One region of the Erwinia sp. E602 genome, then DNA from elsewhere that is predicted to be linked to it. Evidence: predicted binding sites of a transcription regulator. Region 1 holds the regulator's gene; each other region holds the start of a gene.
The links. The regulator CRP, encoded in region 1, controls carbon source genes, mostly activating them, when cyclic AMP is high. The targets are predictions, from matches to a motif close to ATGTGANNNNNNTCACAT.
Positions count from the first base shown of each region.

Region 2: cdd (cytidine deaminase) is a predicted target of CRP. The motif match lies at 1,671-1,688, and genes of this name have one in related genera.
Region 3: GKQ23_RS04710 (PTS sugar transporter subunit IIB) is a predicted target of CRP. The motif match lies at 1,624-1,641, and genes of this name have one in related genera.
Region 4: udp (uridine phosphorylase) is a predicted target of CRP. The motif match lies at 2,374-2,391, and genes of this name have one in related genera.

Region 1 is NZ_CP046582.1:351,964-356,756, forward strand. It holds gene GKQ23_RS02935 (YccS/YhfK family putative transporter) at 1-1,757, opposite strand, end outside; gene crp (cAMP-activated global transcriptional regulator CRP) at 1,817-2,449, opposite strand; gene GKQ23_RS02945 (LysR substrate-binding domain-containing protein) at 2,672-3,622, opposite strand; gene GKQ23_RS02950 (MFS transporter) at 3,821-4,793, shown strand, end outside.
Region 2 is NZ_CP046582.1:1,634,402-1,639,194, forward strand. It holds gene GKQ23_RS08895 (NAD-dependent malic enzyme) at 1-600, opposite strand, end outside; gene cdd (cytidine deaminase) at 725-1,615, opposite strand; gene GKQ23_RS08905 (CidB/LrgB family autolysis modulator) at 2,015-2,716, opposite strand; gene GKQ23_RS08910 (CidA/LrgA family protein) at 2,709-3,089, opposite strand; gene metG (methionine--tRNA ligase) at 3,533-4,793, opposite strand, start outside.
Region 3 is NZ_CP046582.1:723,793-728,585, forward strand. It holds gene GKQ23_RS04705 (PTS sugar transporter subunit IIC) at 1-1,220, opposite strand, end outside; gene GKQ23_RS04710 (PTS sugar transporter subunit IIB) at 1,220-1,540, opposite strand; gene GKQ23_RS04715 (LacI family DNA-binding transcriptional regulator) at 1,931-2,950, shown strand; gene fecI (ferric citrate uptake sigma factor FecI) at 3,056-3,583, shown strand; gene fecR (ferric citrate uptake sigma factor regulator FecR) at 3,580-4,545, shown strand; gene fecA (TonB-dependent Fe(3+) dicitrate receptor FecA) at 4,648-4,793, shown strand, end outside.
Region 4 is NZ_CP046582.1:4,546,214-4,551,006, reverse strand. It holds gene metE (5-methyltetrahydropteroyltriglutamate--homocysteine S-methyltransferase) at 1-1,165, shown strand, start outside; gene GKQ23_RS22445 (dienelactone hydrolase family protein) at 1,340-2,176, opposite strand; gene udp (uridine phosphorylase) at 2,462-3,223, shown strand; gene rmuC (DNA recombination protein RmuC) at 3,608-4,793, shown strand, end outside.

The DNA of each region.
Region 1 (4,793 bases):
ATAAACTGGCTGTGGGTCACCCACAGCTTCATGTCGGAGAGATAGCGTGAGTTAAAGCCCGGCTCCTGCATCGCCTGGTTCAGCGAGTTAAACAGCGCGTTGTGCGCCTGGTTGACGCGCATGCGCTGATACGCCAGCTTGCCGGCATCCTGCTCGTCGCCCAGTAACAGCCGCAAAGCCTCCTGGTCCGCCTCCAGCGCGTCGTGCGCGTTCTGCCGCAGCAGGCCGTTCTGCCACTGTGGCCACAGCCAGATCATGCCGCCAAAGGCGATCAGGCAGCCCATCAGCGTATCCATCAGCCGCGGCAGCAGAAAATCGGCACCGTTCAGCGACAGCAGTTGCAGCGTCCATACCGTGGTCACCGTAAAGCCGACCGTGGCCCAGCCGTAGAACGGGCGGATAATCAGGTAGCTCACCAGCGTAATCGCCAGCATCAGCAGCAGCACCACCGACTCCGGCGCGTGCAGGCGCAGGGTGAGTGCCGCCACCGCCAGCCCGGCCAGCGTGCCCAGCGCACGGTGTTGAATGCGTACCCGGGTAGCGCTGTAACCGTTGAGGCTAACGAACATCACCGTCATCAGCACCCAGTAAGGTTTGGGCAGGTTAAAGAACAGCGCCAGCGTACTGGCAAAGGTCAGCATCACCGCATAACGGGCGGCGGTGCGCAGCGCGGTGGACTTCAGCGACAGGTAGCTTTTCAGCGCCGGGATCAGCGGCAGGCGGCGCTGGCGGTCGGCCATCAGGTCGCGGCGGTAGAGCGGCTGCTGGGTGCGCAGCAGGCGGGCGATACGGCTGAAGTGGTAATAACAGAAGTTGCCGACCGGATTGTCAGGATGCTGGCGGGCGATCTTCTCCAGCGCCTGTAGCTGTTTTTCCATGCCAAAGCGCGCCGACAAACGATGGTAGAGGATATCATCCGCCAGCGTGCGCAGCCGCGCGGCAATAATCCGGGCGTTCCAGCGGATCACCGCCTCTGCATGGCTCTGTTCGACCAGCTTTTGCACCTCCTGCGGCTGATGCAGGCTGACGGCGATATGCTCCTGCAGATCCAGCGCCACCTGAAAGGCGCGCGTCAGCCGCCGGTAGTGCTGATCGCGGCCGGCGGAGAGCATATGCATCTGCTGATAGCAGGTATTAATCAGGTCGACCGCCTTCTGCTGACGAATCAGCAGCGGCGGCAGCGCGGTATCGGGGTCGGTCAGGCGGGTCAGCAGGGTATATTTGGCTTCGCAGTAACCCGCCAGTTCACGGTAAAGCAGGCTCAGGGTTTCCCGCAGCGGCTGCTCTTTCCACAGCCAGAACCAGAAGCCGTTAAACAGTCCGTACCACAGGGTGCCGCAGATAAACAGCAGCGGCGGCTGCCAGACAGGCACCCGGCCTGCCAGGCTTAAGGTAAAGATGGCGGCGATCAGCGACGCGGGCAGCAGGCGGCCGTGCAGCGGGCTGATTTCACCCAGCACGCCAAGCACCATCGTCATCAGCAGCAGGATCAGCGGCAGCGGCACGCCCTGTGCCCCGGCATACTGGATCAGAAAACTGCAGCCGGCAAACAGCGAGCCGCCGACGATCAGGCGTTTAAAGAAGCGTTTATGCAGGGTATCAAGGCCGGCGTTGTTGCAGCAGGCGGGGACTAAAGAGAACAGCAGACCCTGTTGCAGGGCTCCGAACAGCCAGCCAGTCGCCACCGGCAAACAGAGCACCAGCGTTTGCCGCAGGGCGTAGTTGACCTCAGGGTGATAGATGAGTCTACGCCACATGCACCGTACCCATAAAAAAGGCGCGACAGAAGCCTGTCGCGCCGCAGGATTAAGATCGGTTAACGGGTGCCGTAAACGACAATGGTTTTGCCGTGTGCGGAGATCAGATTCTGATCTTCCAGCATTTTCAGGATACGGCCCACGGTTTCACGGGAACAGCCGACGATCTGGCCGATCTCCTGACGGGTGATTTTGATCTGCATGCCATCCGGGTGGGTCATGGCATCGGGCTGTTTGGCCAGATTGAGCAGGGTCTGGGCAATACGGCCGGTGACGTCGAGGAAGGCGAGGTTGCCGACCTTTTCAGACGTCACCTGCAGACGACGCGCCATCTGCGAGGAGAGACGCATCAGAATATCCGGGTTAACCTGAATCAGCTGACGGAATTTTTTGTAGGAAATTTCAGCCACTTCACAGGCCGCTTTCGCGCGCACCCAGGCGCTGCGCTCCTGCCCCTCTTCAAACAGGCCCAGTTCGCCAATAAAGTCGCCCTGGTTCAGGTAGGAGAGGATCATCTCTTTGCCTTCTTCATCCTTGATCAGCACCGCTACCGCGCCTTTGACGATGTAGTAGAGGGTTTCTGCCTTTTCACCCTGATGGATCAGCGTGCTTTTGGATGGATATTTGTGAATATGGCAATGTGACAGGAACCATTCGAGAGTCGGGTCTGTTTGCGGTTTGCCGAGAACCATTCGCTGTTATCCTCTGTTTTGTCATCGAGCCCAAAAACAGGGGCTGCTCTCCCTGCCAGGCGTTGAAATAGTCAAGCGTTTCCCTGAGGGAAAATGATACGGGTCTCTGTTCAGAGCATGGCTCGCGTAGGGGGCCCGTTTTTACCGTGCATGATGGTGACAGTAAATATTACAGCTTTGTTTGTAGCACAGCTTTACATAACTGTCTTGTGTTGTATCGCTTCAGCATAGCGGGAAAAGGGAGGGCGTGCTGTTTTTGCCGGTAGAACAGCGCCACGCGTCACGCCCGCTGGCTTTCTCAAGTATTTTCAACAGCTGCTGCGCGCTGGCGGTCAGCGGCGAGTGGCTGGAGCAGACCGCGCCATACCGCAGCGCGGGCAGCGTGCCGATCGGCAGCTGCACCAGGCTGTGCGACCAGCGGCTCACCACCGGTTCCGGTAACAGCATCAGGTATCCCGCACGCTCGACCAGTTCGATGGCGGACAGTAACGAACTGGTGCGCAATGCCGGCTGCGGCAGCGCCTGAAAAAAGCGTTTCAGCTCATCATTTAACGATGACAGCGTGGCGCTCTCATCTTCTGCCAGCAGCCATTTTTGCTCGCTCAGCTGGGTTAACGCCCGCGCCCGCCGCGCCGGATGATTTTTGCTGGCGACCACGCACAGCGGCACCTGAAAGAGCGGGGTGATCACCAGCCGCTCCTGCTTAAGATCGGCGGGAACCGGCCCGGCGGCAAAGTCGATCTCGCCGCTGTTCAGCAGCGGCAGCAGGCTGCGCATCAGGCCCTCTTTGACGCTTAGCCGGGCCTGCGGGTGGCGCAGGCGAAATTTTTCGACCACCTCCGCCAGCATCGTTGAGCCCACCAGGCTGCAAACTCCCACCGCCACCTGCCCCTGCTGAGGATGCTGGGCGGAGTAGATTTCATCCCCCGCCCGCTGCAGCTCCTGCAGGATAAAGCGGTTGCGTACCGCGAACAGCTGGCCGCTGGGCGTCAGGGTGATCCCGCCAGGGCCGCGCAGAAACAGCGCCGTTTGCAGCGTATTTTCCAGTTCCTTCAGCGCCCGGCTGATGGCCGGCTGTGACTGTGCCAGCGTGCGGGCCGCCGAGCGGATACTGCCCTGACGCACGACTTCTTCAAACACCCGCAGCTGCTGCATTTTAGGTAGATAGCGCATCCCGTTCTCCTTCACTGATGCCAGAAACGTATCAGGGCAACGAAAATTTCATCTTACCTGACTGATGTAAATCCCTGATGGTGTTGTGGACATGTTAAATCATTGTGCTTGTTTCGTTGTGATGTTGCTCACAGCGCGGGACAGAGACTGACGGACGTAATTGATTGATTCCTTTTCAGTTAATTAGGAGAAACAGCAATGGATAGACGCGCACGCCTGGGAATGATCCTGATGTTATTTGCCGGCTATACCCTGATTTATATCGATAAAACCGTGATGGGCTTTGCGCTTCTGCCGATACGCGCAGAGTTTAACTTCACCCCGCAGCAGGTCGGCCTGATCCCGGGCTTATTTTTTTTCTCCTACACCCTGTTTCAGATCCCCGCCGGCTGGTTAAACGACCGGCTGGGCTACCGGGCGATGCTGGTGATGTCGCTGGCGCTGGTGGGCGTATGTGCCCTGCTGTTTGGCTGGTGGGGGCTGGGCCTTGGCTGGCTGATCCTGTTTCGCATGCTGGCCGGCATCGGTCACTCCGGTTATCCCAGCGCCAGCGCGAAAACGGTGACCATGACCTTCGATCTGCAGCATCGTACCTTTGTACAGTCGCTACTGCTCTCCTCCTCAGGAATGGCGATGGTAATCGGGCCGCTGCTGGCAATCTGGGCGCTGCGGGTGATGCGCTGGCAGCAGATGTATATGGTGTTTGCCGCGCTTTTTCTGCTGGTGGCGCTGCTGATGCTGGTGCTACTGCCAAAACACGGACAGCAGCAACAGGAGGTGGCCGCCCCGTCGCAGGGTAGCTGGCGGCTGATGTTCCGTCATCCGCTCATCTGGCAGCTGATTATCGCTAACGTCTGCGTCAATCTTCCCGCCTACAGCCTGATGGCCTGGCTACCCAGTTTTCTGGTCAAAGAGCATGGCCTGTCGATGGCCGTTACCGGTGAGATCATCTCTATCGGCGGTATTGGTGCCTGGGCGTCGTCGATTATCGGCGGCTGGCTGGTGGGGCGCTATGGCTCCGGTCGCGAGCCGCTGGTGATCCTTTGCACCGCGCTGGTTGCGGCCTGTGGCCTGCTCGGCATCTATTTTTCCACCTCGCTGCTGGCGACGATTGTCATTCTGATGATCACCAATGGTGCCACCTTCTGCACCTTTGTCTTTACCTTTACGC
Region 2 (4,793 bases), 1.3 Mb from region 1:
GTTGGTGCCGACGTCCAGCACCACCGGCAGGGTGTAGGCCGGGCTGATGCCGCCGCAGGCGGTGTACAGCGACAGCTTACCGATCGGAATGCCCATACCGCCGATGCCCTGGTCGCCGAGGCCGAGGATGCGCTCGCCGTCGGTGACCACGATCACTTTCACATTCTGCTTGGTGGCGTTCTGCAGCATGTCTTCGATGTTTTCACGGTTCGGATAGGAGATAAACAGGCCGCGCGCGCGGCGGTAGATCTCAGAGAAGTGCTCACAGGCCGCGCCGACGGTCGGGGTGTAGATAATCGGCATCATCTCTTCCAGATGATTGTCCAGCAGGCGGTAGAACAGGGTTTCGTTGGTGTCCTGAATGTTACGCAGGTAGACGTGCTTATCGTTATTGTTCTTGAAATCCTGGTACTGGCGGTAGGCGCGGGCCGCCTGCTCTTCGATGCTCTCAACGGTTTCCGGCAGCAGGCCGCGCAGGTTAAAGTCGTGGCGCTCTTCGGTGGTGAAGGCGCTACCCTTATTCAGCAGCGGGAATTCCAGCAGGATTGGGCCGGCGTAAGGGATATAGAGGGGGCGTTTACTTTCGTACTCGAGTTCCATGCAATCATTACTCAGTGGGGATTGGGGATGTGGCGCCAATCCTAGAATAAATCGCCTGAAAGTACAGCTTTTGTTAACACGCAATAACAAAAGCTGCGATTATCCTCGAATATTAGAAAAATTCTTACAGATCGCCCAGCGATAAGCGGCTGAAATGTTGACAGCCGAGCGCGGCCAGGGTGGCGGCGGTGGCAGACGACTGATCGAGTTGCGCATCACCGGCCTGCGCCAGCACGCCACGGCGGATCTGGTCGAAGCTGCGGCCGCTGAGGTTAAGCAGGTTCAGCGCCCCCTGCAGCGGCGGCAGGCTCGGGTTAAAGGCGGCGTTCTCGGCGTAGCGGCCGGCAAAGATCGCACCGTCGTCGGTTTCCAGCGCCACGCCGCTCCAGGCTCCGCTGTACGGCGCGTGGCTGCGGTTCGCGGCGGCCAGCGCCGCCTGCTCCAGCGCGTCGCCGCGCGGCTGCACGCCGTGATCGACCTCATCCATCAGCAGGGTGGCGATCTCCAGATCGCGCGGGCCGAACGAATCCGGCAGATAGTGGCCAAGCGTGGCGGCGGCGCGCCCCGGCAGCTCAACGATCAGATCGCTGCCGCTGTTCAGCTCGTTCATAAACTGACGACAGTGGCCGCAGGGGGTGTAGTTAACGGTGATCGCCGCCAGCCCGCGCTCGCCGCGCAGCCAGGCGTGGGTCACCGCGCTCTGCTCGGCGTGCACCGTCTGCTGCATGGTGGCCCCGGCGAACTCCAGGTTGGCACCGAACCACAGCGTGCCGCTGACCCCGCGGGCGATGGCACCCACCATAAAGTTCGACAGCGGCGCAACCGCGCAGGCGGCGGCCAGCGGCAGCAGCGCAAACGCCAGCTGGCTGTCGTCCAGGCCGCTGGCCTGCTTCAGCGCGGCGGCGTCGGCTGCGCTGATTGAACCGGCAAAGTCGTCTGCGTCAAGCAGCGGCTGAATGGCCTGCTGCAGCGCCGCGGGCAGGGTGGCAAAAGCGGACTGGAAACGTGGGTGCATACGGAACCTCATAAACGGAGTACTGGCCCATCCTAATGGGCCGGCAGCCTGTTATATGTGATTCATGTCACGCTGACAATGTAATAGATGAAAGATATGTGAGAAATGCGAGACTTATCGCAAGTTTTAGACCATTTACTGCCCCAGCGGGCAGCGGGCAGCGGGCAGCGGGCAGCGGGCAGCGGGTAACGATTAGCGAGTAGGGGGCACGGGGCACGGGCGGCAGGTTGAGGACAACAGCGACGGGCAAGGTGCAGCGGGCAGCAGGCAGCGGGAATAGAATATCGGGCACCTGGTAACGGGTAACAGGTAACAGGTAACAGGTAACAGGTAACAGGGAAACAGAGAAATTCTGCTCCCGAGCCACTGGGGGCACGGGAGCAGGGGAGAGTGCCGCTGTCAGCCCAGCCAGTGCAGCAGCAGCGGGAACAGAAACGGCGCGGTCAGCGAGGTGATAATGGCGCACAGCACCAGCGCCAGCGAGCTGAACGCGCCCTCCTGCGCATCCAGCTCCACCGCGCGCGCGGTGCCGATAGCGTGCGAGGCGTTACCGATCGCCAGCCCGCGCGCCGCCTTATGCTTCACCCGCAGCAGGTTCAGCAGCATATGGCCAAACACCGCGCCGGAGACGCCGGCGATCAGCACGCAGATAGCGCTGATCGCCGGAATTCCGCCCTGCGAAGCGGAAACCGCCATGGCGATCGGCGTGGTCACCGACTTCGGCATCAGGGTGGCGGCGATCTGCGGCGTCGCGCCCAGCCACAGCGCAATCGCGGTGCCGGAGACCATCGCCGTCAGGCTGCCGATGAAGCAGACGCTGATAATCGACTTCCAGCGCGCGCGGATCTGATGGATCTGCTCATACAGCGGCAGCGCCAGCGCCACCACCGCCGGCTGCAGCAGGTTATTCAGCAGCGCGCTGCCGGCGAAGTAGCGCGCGTAGGGCAGCTGCAGCACCAGCAGCAGCGGAATAATCACCGCCATGGCGACCAGCAGCGGATTCAGCAGCGACAGCTTCGCCTTCGCCGCCAGCCAGCGCGCCGCCAGAAACACGCCAACGGTCAGCGGCAGCGCCCACCAGAAATCACCGAAATCAGACATCATCCCCCTCCTTACGCTGCAGACGCTCAGACAGCAGCCCCACCGTAACCAGCACGATCAGCGTACTCACCAGGCAGGAGACCACGATTGGCGCAAACTGCGCGCTGAGAATATCGACGTCGTTCATAATCCCGACGCTGATCGGCACAAACAGCAGCGCCATATAGCGAATAATCAGCTGGCAGCCGGGCCGCACCCACTCCACCGGCAGCAGCTGCGTCGCCAGCAGGGTAAACAACAGCAGCATGCCGATAATACTGCCGGGAATGGCAACGGGAAGCAGGGTCGAGATGCCGCGCCCGGCAATCAGGCACAGGTAAATCGCCAGAAACGAGCGGCAATAGCGGAACACAATAAGAAGAACGCGGGACATAAACCACTCCGGAATTCAGAGCGTTAAGCATACGACGATTGCCAGCCCACTGCCAGCAGCAGCGAACACGTGTTCTGCATTCAGACGACATGCAATGTATAGCGAAGGGAGTCAAACAACATGAAGACAACGCAACAGGTAAAGCGAAGCAGTCAAACAAGAAGCTAAAGACAACGCAGAAGGTAAAGCGAAGGGAATCTGAAGACAACACAGAACGTAAAGCGAAGGGAATCTGACAGCAATCTGAAGACAACACAGAACGTAAAGCGAAGGGAGCCCGTACACGGAGTAAAGCATCACGGGCCAGGGAAGGCCCGTGCTGAGCTGTCATGGATGACGTTTTTTGCGTCTTTACGGAGTGTACGGGCTCCCTGAGCCGGAGCCCGCATTAACAGACGACTAGCCATCGTAACCGCATTTACAGACAACTAACGCAAACCAGCTTACTTAACCTGCTGCCCCGGCTGCGCGCCGCTGTCCGGGCTGAGCAGGAAGATATCCTTGCCGCCAGGACCCGCCGCCATCACCATCCCTTCCGACACGCCGAAACGCATCTTGCGCGGCGCAAGGTTGGCGACCATCACCGTCAGGCGGCCGACCAGCACCGCCGGATCGTTATAGGCAGCGCGGATGCCGGAGAACACCTGACGGGTCTCACCGCCGAGATCCAGCGTCAGCTTCAGCAGCTTATCTGAACCCTCGACCAGCTCGGCGTTCTGGATCAGCGCAATACGCATATCCACCTTAGCGAAATCGTCAAAGCTGATGGTCTCCTGAATCGGATCGTCCGCCAGCGGACCGGTCAGCGCCGGCTTGGCCGCCGCCGCCGCATCTTCCTTCGACGCTTCGATCAGGCCGTTAACCTTATCCAGCTCGATACGGCCATACAGCGCCTTAAACGGGGCGATGGTATGGCTCAGCAGCGGCTGCTGAATACCGTCCCAGCTCAGCTCCTGATTCAGGAAGGCTTCGGTACGTTCGCTCAGCGTTGGCAGCACCGGCTTCAGCCAGGTCATCAGCACGCGGAACAGGTTAATGCCCATCGAGCAGATCGCCTGCAAATCGGCGTCGCGGCCTTCCTGCTTCGCCACCACCCACGGCGCCTGCTCGTCAACGTAGCGGTTAGCCACGTCGGCCAGCGCCATAATCTCGCGCACGGCGCGGCCGAACTCGCGGCTGGCCCAGGCCTCACCAATGCTGGCGGACGCATCGGTAAAGGTCTTATACAGCGCCGGATCGGCCAGCTCGGCGGACAGCTGGCCGTTAAAGCGTTTGGTGATAAAGCCGGCGTTGCGCGAGGCGAGGTTAACCACCTTGTTAACGATATCGGCGTTAACGCGCTGCACGAAGTCTTCCAGGTTCAGGTCGATATCGTCAATGCGTGACGACAGCTTGGCGGCATAGTAATAGCGCAGGCTGTCCGCATCCAGGTGCTGCAGCCAGGTGCTGGCCTTGATAAAGGTGCCGCGCGACTTGGACATCTTCGCCCCGTTCACCGTCACGTAGCCGTGCACGAACAGGTTGGTCGGCTTGCGGAAGTTGCTGCCTTCCAGCATCGCCGGCCAGAACAGGCTGTGGAAGTAGACGATATCCTTGCCGATAAAGTGATACAGCTCGGCGTCGGAGTCTTTCTTCCAGAAGGCGTCGAAATCGATATCGCCGCGCTTATCGCACAGGTTCTTAAACGAGCCCATGTAGCCGATT
Region 3 (4,793 bases), 370 kb from region 1:
GTTGAGACGGCGATCAGCACGCCGACCAGAATCACCGCGCGGAAGTCCCAGCCGGTTGACCAGGCGGCACCGATCGGGCCGGGGGTGGTCCACGGCGCTAACGACACCACGTGATTGACCATGTTGGTGCGGGTGGCGATCCACGCAATGGTGGCGTTAACCAGCGGCGCGGTGATAAACGGGATAAACAGCAGCGGGTTCATGACGATCGGAGAACCAAAGATAATCGGCTCGTTGATGTTGAACATGCTCGGCACCAGCCCCAGCTTGCCAATCGAACGCAGGTGCGCCGAACGGCTGCGCAGGTAGAGGAACACCAGCCCCATGGTGGCCCCCGAGCCGCCGACCACGATAAAGAACTGCCAGAACGGCTCGATAAACACCTGGGTAATCGGCGCGCCGGCGTTGAGTTCCTGCTGGTTAATGCCGAGGTTGGTCAGCCAGAACGCCTGCAGAATACCGCCGACGATCACCGCACCGTGAATACCGGCGAACCACAGCAGATGGCACAGCAGTACGGCGATCAGCACGGCGGGCAGCGAGTCAGAGGCGGAGATGATCGGCTTGAAGATCGCCATAATCGCCTGCGGCAGCAGCATGCCGAACTGATCCTGCACCCACAGGCTGAGCGGGAACAGGGTAATGAAGATCGCCATGATCGGGATCAGCAGGTCAAACGACTGGCGGATTTTCGGCGGCACCTGTTCGGGCAGCTTAAAGCCAATATTGTGCTTCTGCAGGAAGTGCATCAGCTCGGTGGCATACAGGCTGACGATAATCGCGGTAAAGATCCCTTCGCCGCCCAGCGATCCCACCGGCAGCGCGCCGTTGCTCTGCGGCGCGGCGACCAGCAGGAATGACATCAGCGACAGGCAGGCGGCCATAAAGCCGTTCATCCTGTAGCTGATGGCAAGGTTATAGGCGATGGCGGCGCAGATGTAGACCGCCATAATGCCCATGGTCATGTTGTAGGGCATCATGATCTGCGTGGAGTGGCGTTCCACCATACCCAGCCACCACCGGGCGAACGCCCACTGGCTGTCGGCGCCAAACGGCGGGTGCGCAAACAGCAGCATAAAGGATCCGACGATCAGGAACGGCATCGAGGAGATAAAGCCGTCCTTGATTGCCACCACGTGGCGCTGGCCTGATAACCGCGCCGCGATCGGACTGATGCGGTTTTCGATCACCCCAAACAGGGTCTCGCTGAAGCGGCTCATCACGCGGCCCTGCCGTTGTTGATCATCGCCAGCGCTTCGGTGAGGATCTTGTCGCCGTTCATCATGCCGTAATCCATGGTGTTGATCACCGCGATCGGCTTGTTCAGCTCATCCGCCAGCGGCTTAAAGTCCGCCAGCTTGTACTTGATCTGCGGGCCCAGCAGGCAGCAGTCGTAATGGCCGATCTGCTCGTTGAATTCGTCGAGTCCTACCGCGTTGATCTCCACGTCGATGTTCTTCTCTTTTGCGGCCTTTTCCATCCGCTGGACCACCATGCTGGTGGACATACCTGCAGCACAACAGAGTAAAATTTTATTCATGGCTGTTCTCCGGTCTGGTTTTTCTTAATTGATAGCGGAAAGAACCCTGTTTCTGCAACCGGTTTCAGATTCAGTGTAACGATTTGTGATTCGGATCGCAAACGCCGTTGATGACCACAAAAAAACAGTGTAATTGGCAGGGTTAACTTCTATATCAGAAGCAGGTTAAGCAGCGGTTAACGAGCGGTTTAAATTATTTTTTAAAATAATGGCGTAAGGTATAAGGGCGTTGCTGGCATGCCAGGCAGAGTCGAAAAAGTGTGATTTGTAGCAAGGTTTAGTTGTAACTTGTTAATGTGTATAGTTTTTTATAATCGTCTTATCAGCAATGTTCCACGATTTAAAATCGGGTTATTATAGCGGCAAGAATTTACATCGCAGGATATATTTATGGTTACCATGCTGGATGTGGCAAATAAAGCGGGCGTGTCAAAAGCGACGGTGTCCCGGGTATTAGCAGGCAATAGTTATGTCAGTAAAACCACCCAGGATAAGGTATTTAAAGCGGTAGAAGAGACCGGTTACCGGCCTAATTTACTGGCGAGGAATCTGGCAACCAATAAATCCAATAATATTGGCCTGGTGGTAACCAACACACTGTATAACGGCCCCTATTTTAGCGAGCTGTTATTCCAGGCGGCCACCGTCACCGAACAGCATGGCCGCCAGCTGCTGCTGGCCGACGGCAAGCACAACGCCCGTGAGGAGCGCCAGGCGATTGAGTTTCTGCTCGATTTGCGCTGCGATGCGGTGATTATCTACCCGCGCTTTCTCACCACGCGCGAGCTGGATGAGATTATCGAACAAACCAGCAAGCCGATTATTGTGGTTAACCGCCGGCTGGAGAAATACCCCGAACGCTGCGTGTTTGCCTGCCACGAACAGAATACCTTTGACGCCGTCAATTATCTGTTCAGCCAGGGGCACCGTGATATTGCGTTTATTGCCGGTGCGGCCGATTCCCCCACCGGTATCAGCCGCCTTGAGGGATACCGGCGGGCGCTGCGGTCGCATCATATTGCCTGGGACGAGCGTCGCATTGCCCACGGAGCCTGGACGCCGCAAACCGGCTACGAGGCCGGGCTACAGCTGCTGTCGCGGGAAGTTACCTTTACCGCCCTGGTGGCGAGTAACGATGATATGGCCATCGGCGCGGCGCGGGCGTTTTACGCCGCCGGCAAGCGCATTCCCGAGGATATCTCGTTGCTGAGCTTCGATGATATTCCCATGGCGGCCTTCTTTGTGCCGCCGCTGACCACCGTTCACGTGCCGGTAGGCGAGATGATCAGGCATACCTTTGTCAAACTGCTGGAGCTGCTTGATGACCAGCCCGCCGTGGTGGTACCGCAGTTCAGCGGTCAGCTGGTGGTGCGGGATTCGGTAGTCCCTGGGCCGTACCACGGCGGTTGATCGCAGGCGTGCGGGCCTGTCGACGGCGTTAGCTGCCGATTGAAATGATAACCATTATCAACTATCCTGCCCGGGTAAATTTTAACCCGGGTTGTGTCTCATTGTATGCCAACACCAGTAAATCCGGCCGTTGCCGACCCTTTCGCCGATCTCTATCAGTCGCATCACCGCTGGCTGCAGCGCTGGCTGGCGCAGCGGTTAGGGTCGATGGCCGATGCCGACGATCTGGCGCAGGATACCTTTCTCCGCGTGCTGAGCGGCGGCAACGCGCCGTCCGTTCGTCAGCCAAAGTCGTTCCTCGTCACTATCGCCCGCCGGGTGATGGTCGATTTTTTCCGGCGCAACGCGCTGGAGCGCGCGTGGCTGGACCTGCTGGAGCAACTGCCGGAAGCGCATATGCCCTCGCCGGAGCTGCAGCACGGCCTGCTGGAGACCCTGCAGCAGATTGACACCATGCTCGACGGGCTGGGTGAAAAGGTGCGCCAGGCGTTTCTGCTGTCGCAGCTGGAAGGACTGACCTACCCGCAGATCGCCGAACGGATGCAGGTTTCGGTCAGCTCGGTGAAAAAGTATATGGCGAAGGCCACCGAGCACTGCCTGCTGTTCCGACTGGGTCTGGAGCTGAACGGGTGAACCTGCAGATTAGCGACGGGCAGCGGCTGGCGCTGAAGATGGCCGCACAGTGGTACGCCACGCTGTGCGCCGGTGAAATCAGCCCGCAGCTGAGCAGTAAATGGCAGCAGTGGTATCAGCAACATGAGGACCACCGCTGGGCCTGGCAGCGCGTCGAGTCGCTGCAGGGCCAGCTGCAGACTCTGCCCGGCCATCTCGGCTACCAGGTACTGCATCAGTCCCACCGCGAGGTACAGCAGACCCGCCGGCGGGTGCTTAAAAGCCTGCTGCTGCTGCTCGGCGTTGGCGGCAGCTGGCAGCTGTGGCGCTCGCCGGTCGGCGTCGGTCTGCGCGCCGACTATCACACCGCCACCGGCGAGCAGCGGCGGGTGCGGCTGCAGGACGGCTCTGAGCTGCAGCTGAATACCGCCAGCGCGGTGCGGCTGGACTTTACGCCGTCACAGCGGCTGGTGGCCCTCAGCCAGGGCGAGATCGCCATCACCACCGCCGCTGACCCCGGACGGCGGCCGTTTCTGGTCAGCACCCGCGAAGGGCGGCTGCGCGCGCTGGGCACCGAATTCAGCGTGCGCCAGTGGGATGATGCCACCACGCTCAGCGTGCAGCGTCACGCGGTTGAGGTGACGCTGCAGGCCGATCCGCAGGCGAGCCTGCGGGTGCCCGCCGGGCAGACGCTGCGTTTTACCGCTCGCCGTTTTGAAGCCCTGCAGCCGCTGAACGCCGCCGATCTCGGCTGGCAGCGCGGCCTGCTTAGCGTCAGCAACCGGCGGCTGGAGGAGGTGCTGGCTGAGGTGGCGCGCTGGCGTCACGGCATGCTGATCTGCGATCCGAGCGTGGCGGATTTACGGGTCAGCGGCACCTTCCCGCTGGCGGATACCGACCGGCTGCTGGCGGTGCTGGTACAGACGCTACCGGTGAAAATTCAGACGGTTAGCCGTTACTGGGTGAAGGTCAGCGCCGCCTGACTGACTGATAAGAAAAATAATTCGCATTTGCATTGTCCCTTTTGCCCGCCTCATTCGACTTATCTGCAGAGAGTATAAAAACATCCCTTTTCGGAGACGGTCATGTCTGATTCTTCTGCCCGCGTGCTGTGGGTTTTACGCAATACTTCCCCTCTGGCCTTTGCCGTTCACTGTGCGCTGGTGCCGCTGGCGCTGGCGGCACCGGCCCTGGCCACCGCCGCCGTCAGCCAGCCTGCCGCGGCCCACTA
Region 4 (4,793 bases), 650 kb from region 1:
CGCGTCACTGGAAGCCTGGAGCGCGCCGATCCGCGCCCGGCAGACCTCAACCCGCGTGCACAATGCGGCCGTAGCGCAGCGTCTGGCGGCAGTCACCGCCAAAGAGAGCCTGCGCAATAACGGCTATCCGCTGCGTGCTGAAGCCCAGCGCCGGCGCTTCCGGCTGCCGGCCTGGCCGACCACCACCATCGGCTCCTTCCCGCAGACTCCTGAAATCCGCGGCCTGCGTCTCGACTTCAGGCAGGGGCGTCTTGACGGCGGTCGTTACCGCACCGGCATCGCTGAACATATTAAGCAGGCGATCGCCGAGCAGGAACGCCTTGGCCTGGACGTGCTGGTGCACGGTGAAGCCGAGCGTAACGATATGGTGGAGTACTTCGGTGAGAACCTTGACGGCTTCGTCTTCAGCCAGAACGGCTGGGTGCAGAGCTACGGTTCACGCTGCGTGAAGCCACCGGTGATTATCGGCGACGTCAGCCGCCCGGGGGCGATCACCGTGGAGTGGACGAAATACGCGCAGTCTCTGACCGACAAGCCGGTAAAAGGCATGCTGACCGGTCCGGTGACGATCCTCTGCTGGTCATTCCTGCGGGAAGACGTCAGCCGGGAAACCATTGCGCGGCAGATCGCGCTGGCGCTGCGTGATGAGGTGGCCGATCTGGAGAAGGCCGGGATCGGCATCATCCAGATTGACGAGCCTGCGCTGCGCGAAGGGCTGCCGCTGCACCAGTCTGACTGGGCGGCGTATCTGGCGTGGGCGGTGGAGGCCTTCCGGCTGAGCGCTGCGGTGGTGCGGGACGACACGCAGATCCACACCCACATGTGTTACTGCGAGTTCAACGACATTATGCCTGCGATCGCCGCGCTGGATGCAGACGTGATCACGATTGAAACCTCACGTTCCGATATGGAACTGCTGGAGTCGTTTGAGGAGTTTGCGTATCCGAATGAGATCGGTCCGGGGGTGTACGATATTCACTCGCCGAACGTGCCGGACGTCGGGGAGATCGAAGCGCTGCTGCTGAAGGCCGCGCAACGCATCCCGCCGGAACGTCTGTGGGTGAACCCTGACTGTGGCCTGAAAACCCGCGGCTGGGCCGAAACCCGCCAGGCGCTGGCCAATATGGTACAAGCGGCACAGAACCTGCGTAATGCGAAGGCCTGATTAAAATCCATCCTGCTTCAGGCCGCAGAGGAGGTTGCCCGCGTTTATTCCCTGCGGTATTCAGGTGTGCCGGGATCCCTTCACCGGCCGCCTGTCTGCAACGCAAAGGCGGCCGGCTGGAACGGTTGACGTTAAGCTGCGCGCGCTGGGGCACAGGTTACCGTGCCCCTTTTTTTATACTTTTGGTGCCACGCCATACTGGCGGAAAAAGGCCAGCATGCGCTGCCAGCCATCCTGGGCGGATTCGGCGTGATAGCTCGGGCGATAGTCGGCGTTAAACGCGTGTCCCGCGTCCGGATAAACGATGATTTCTGCTTTGGCATTAGCCGCCCGCACCGCCTGGCGCATGGTATCGACCGTCTCCTGAGGAATACCATCATCCTGGCCGCCGTAGAGGCCGAGCACCGGGGCATTCAGATTAACGGCGATATCGACCGGATGTTTCGGCTGTTTTAAGGTTTTCTCCCCCACCAGTTTACCGTACCAGGCAACCGCGGCTTTCAGCTGCGGGTTGTGTGCGGCATACAGCCAGCTGATGCGCCCGCCCCAGCAGAACCCGGTCACGGCCATATTGCGCATATCGCCGCCGTGGCGCGCCGCCCAGTTGGCCACGTGATCAAGGTCGGCCAGCACCTGGCTGTCCGGCACTTTGCTGACCAGCTCTTTCAGCAGGGTCGGGATGTCGTCGTAATCGCTGGCGTCGCCCTGACGGAAATAGAGCTCGGGTGCCACGGCCAGATAGCCGGCCTGTGCCAGGCGGCGACAGATATCGCGGATATGTTCATGTACGCCGAAGATCTCCTGCACTACCAGGATCACCGGTAACGGCTCTTCCGCCTGGCGCGGCCGGGCAAAAAACGCCGGCATATTATCGCCCTGGGTCGGCACCGAGGTTTCGCCGCAGGTGATATCCGCGCTGTCGGTGATCAGGGTGGTGGGGGCGGTCGCACCGGCCGCCGGGGCGAAGCCCGTGGTGCTGCGATCTTGAGTCGTGTTATCGTCGGTTTTCATTGTCCTCTCCGTGCGTGCACTAAAGCCGTCAGCTAAATATAGCCAGGAATGCGCCGGGGCCGCTCACCGCGCCCTATCTCTTTAACATCAGACCCGGCTCTGCCATAGCGCGGGTTGTGACATATTCAGCCGGTTCAGTGTTTATTTGTGAATCAGATCACCTTTTATAACTCTTGAAATGTAACTTTCATTTTAAGAGTGGATGTTTATCACATAAAAGTGTGCGACTTTTACGTAGAGTAGTCTTCAGTTAACTAATCCCGCTTTCCGCGACAGGAGTTTGAAATGGCACAGTCTGACGTATTCCACCTTGGTTTAACGCAAGCCGACCTGCAGGGCGCGACGCTGGCGATTGTGCCCGGCGATCCGGAGCGGGTGAAGAAAATTGCCGCGCTGATGGATAACCCGGTGCATCTGGCCTCGCACCGCGAGTTCACCACCTGGCGTGCGGAACTCTCCGGCACGCCGGTGATCGTCTGCTCCACCGGTATCGGCGGGCCGTCCACTTCGATTGCGGTGGAAGAGCTGGCGCAGCTGGGCATCCGTACCTTCCTGCGCGTGGGCACCACCGGTGCCATCCAGCCGGGCATCAACGTCGGCGACGTGCTGGTCACTACCGGATCGGTACGTCTGGACGGTGCCAGCCTGCACTTTGCCCCGCTGGAGTTCCCGGCGGTGGCGGACTTCGCCTGTACCACCGCGCTGGTGGCGGCCGCGCAGGCGGTAGGGGCGACGACCCACATCGGTATCACCGCGTCATCAGACACCTTCTATCCCGGTCAGGAGCGTTATGACACCTACTCCGGACGCGTGGTCAGCCGGTTCCAGGGCTCAATGCAGGAGTGGCAGCAGATGGGCGTACTGAACTATGAGATGGAGTCGGCGACGTTGCTGACCATGTGCGCCAGCCAGGGACTGCGTGCGGGAATGGTCGCCGGAGTGATCGTTAACCGTACCCAGCAGGAGATCCCGGATGCGGAAACCATGAAGAAAACCGAGAGTGATGCGGTGAAAATCGTGGTGGAAGCAGCGCGTCGCCTGATCTGACCCGCCTGACAACGGGCCACGTGTAATCAGGTGGCCCGCTGACGATGAACAACGTGATCTACCTGCCGCCTGCCGCCTGCCGCCTGCCGCCTGCCGCCTGCCACCTGCCACCTGCTACCTGCTACCTGTGACCCTGTGACCCTGTGACATGTGACTTCTGTCTGCTGCCCTTGTGTCTTTTGTTATTCATTCTCCGCTTTGTCCTGTGTCCGCTGCCGATAAGGCCTCTGACGTCATCACGCTTCTTGCGGCCTGGTATCCATTTTACCTTGCTACTTCCTATGCCCACCGGCATGCATGGCTTTTTGTCTGGACATTCATACAGTAGATCACTATTTTTTCAGCTGTTGGGTTATCAGCAGGAGAATCAGAGTGGACGAATTGATGGTCATTGGCGTCTGTAGCGGCCTCGCCGGAGCGCTGGCCGGCTGGCTGATCGCTCAGCTGCGCGGCCAGCGGCAGCTGGCACAAGGGGAAACGGAACGCCAGCTGCTGGTACAGGCCGCTGAGCAGTCGCAGGCGGAACGTCTGCGACTGCAACAGCAGCTGGAGGGGCAACTGCAACAGCAGAAAGCCAGCGAGCAGGAGCTGCGCCAGCTGCACGGCGGGATGGCCGCCGCCGGTGAGAAGCTGCAGCAGCTCGACCACTGGCGCGCGGAAGCGGAGCAACTGACGCGTGAGCTGCGCAACCAGCTGGAGATCAATGCGGCCCAGGAGGCAGAGCTTCGCGAAGTGACCATCCGCCTGGAAGAGACGCGAATGGCGACAGAAGAGAAACAGCGGCTGCTGGTAAACAGCGAGACGCGGCTGAACGCGCAGTTCGAGAATCTTGCCAACCGTATTTTTGAAAACAGCGGCCGCCGGGTGGATGAACAGAACCGGCAGAGCCTGCACGGCCTGATTACGCCGCTGCGCGAGCAGCTGGAAGGGTTCCGCCGCCAGGTGCAGGAGGGCTTCGGCCAGGAAGCGCGGGAGCGGCATACGCTGGCCCATGAGATCCGCAACCTGCAGCAGCTTAACGCGCAGATGGCGCAGGAAGCTATCAACCTGACCAAAGCCCTGAAAGGCGACAACAAAACGCAGGGTAACTGGGGGGAGGTGGTGCTCAGCCGGGTGCTGGAAGCCTCCGGCCTGCGTGAAGGTCACGAGTATGAGACTCAGGTCACCGTCCAGCTGGAGCAGAACGGCCGCATGCAGCCGGACGTGATTGTCCGTCTGCCGCAGGGCAAGGACGTGGTGATTGACGCCAAGATGACGCTGGTAGCCTACGAGCGCTATTTCAACGGTGAGGATCAGGCGGAACGGGAGCTGGCGATCGCCGAGCATATCGCGGCGATCCGCAACCACCTGCGTCTGCTCAGCCGCAAGGACTATCAGCAGCTGCCGGGCCTGCGTTCGCTGGACTACGTGCTGATGTTTATTCCTGTCGAGCCGGCGTTTCTGCTGGCGATTGACCGCCAGCCGGAGCTGATTAACGAAGCGCTGAACCAGAATATTATGCTGGTCAGCCCGACCACCCTGCTGGTGGCGCTGCGCACCATCAATAATCTGTGGCGTTATGAACACCAGA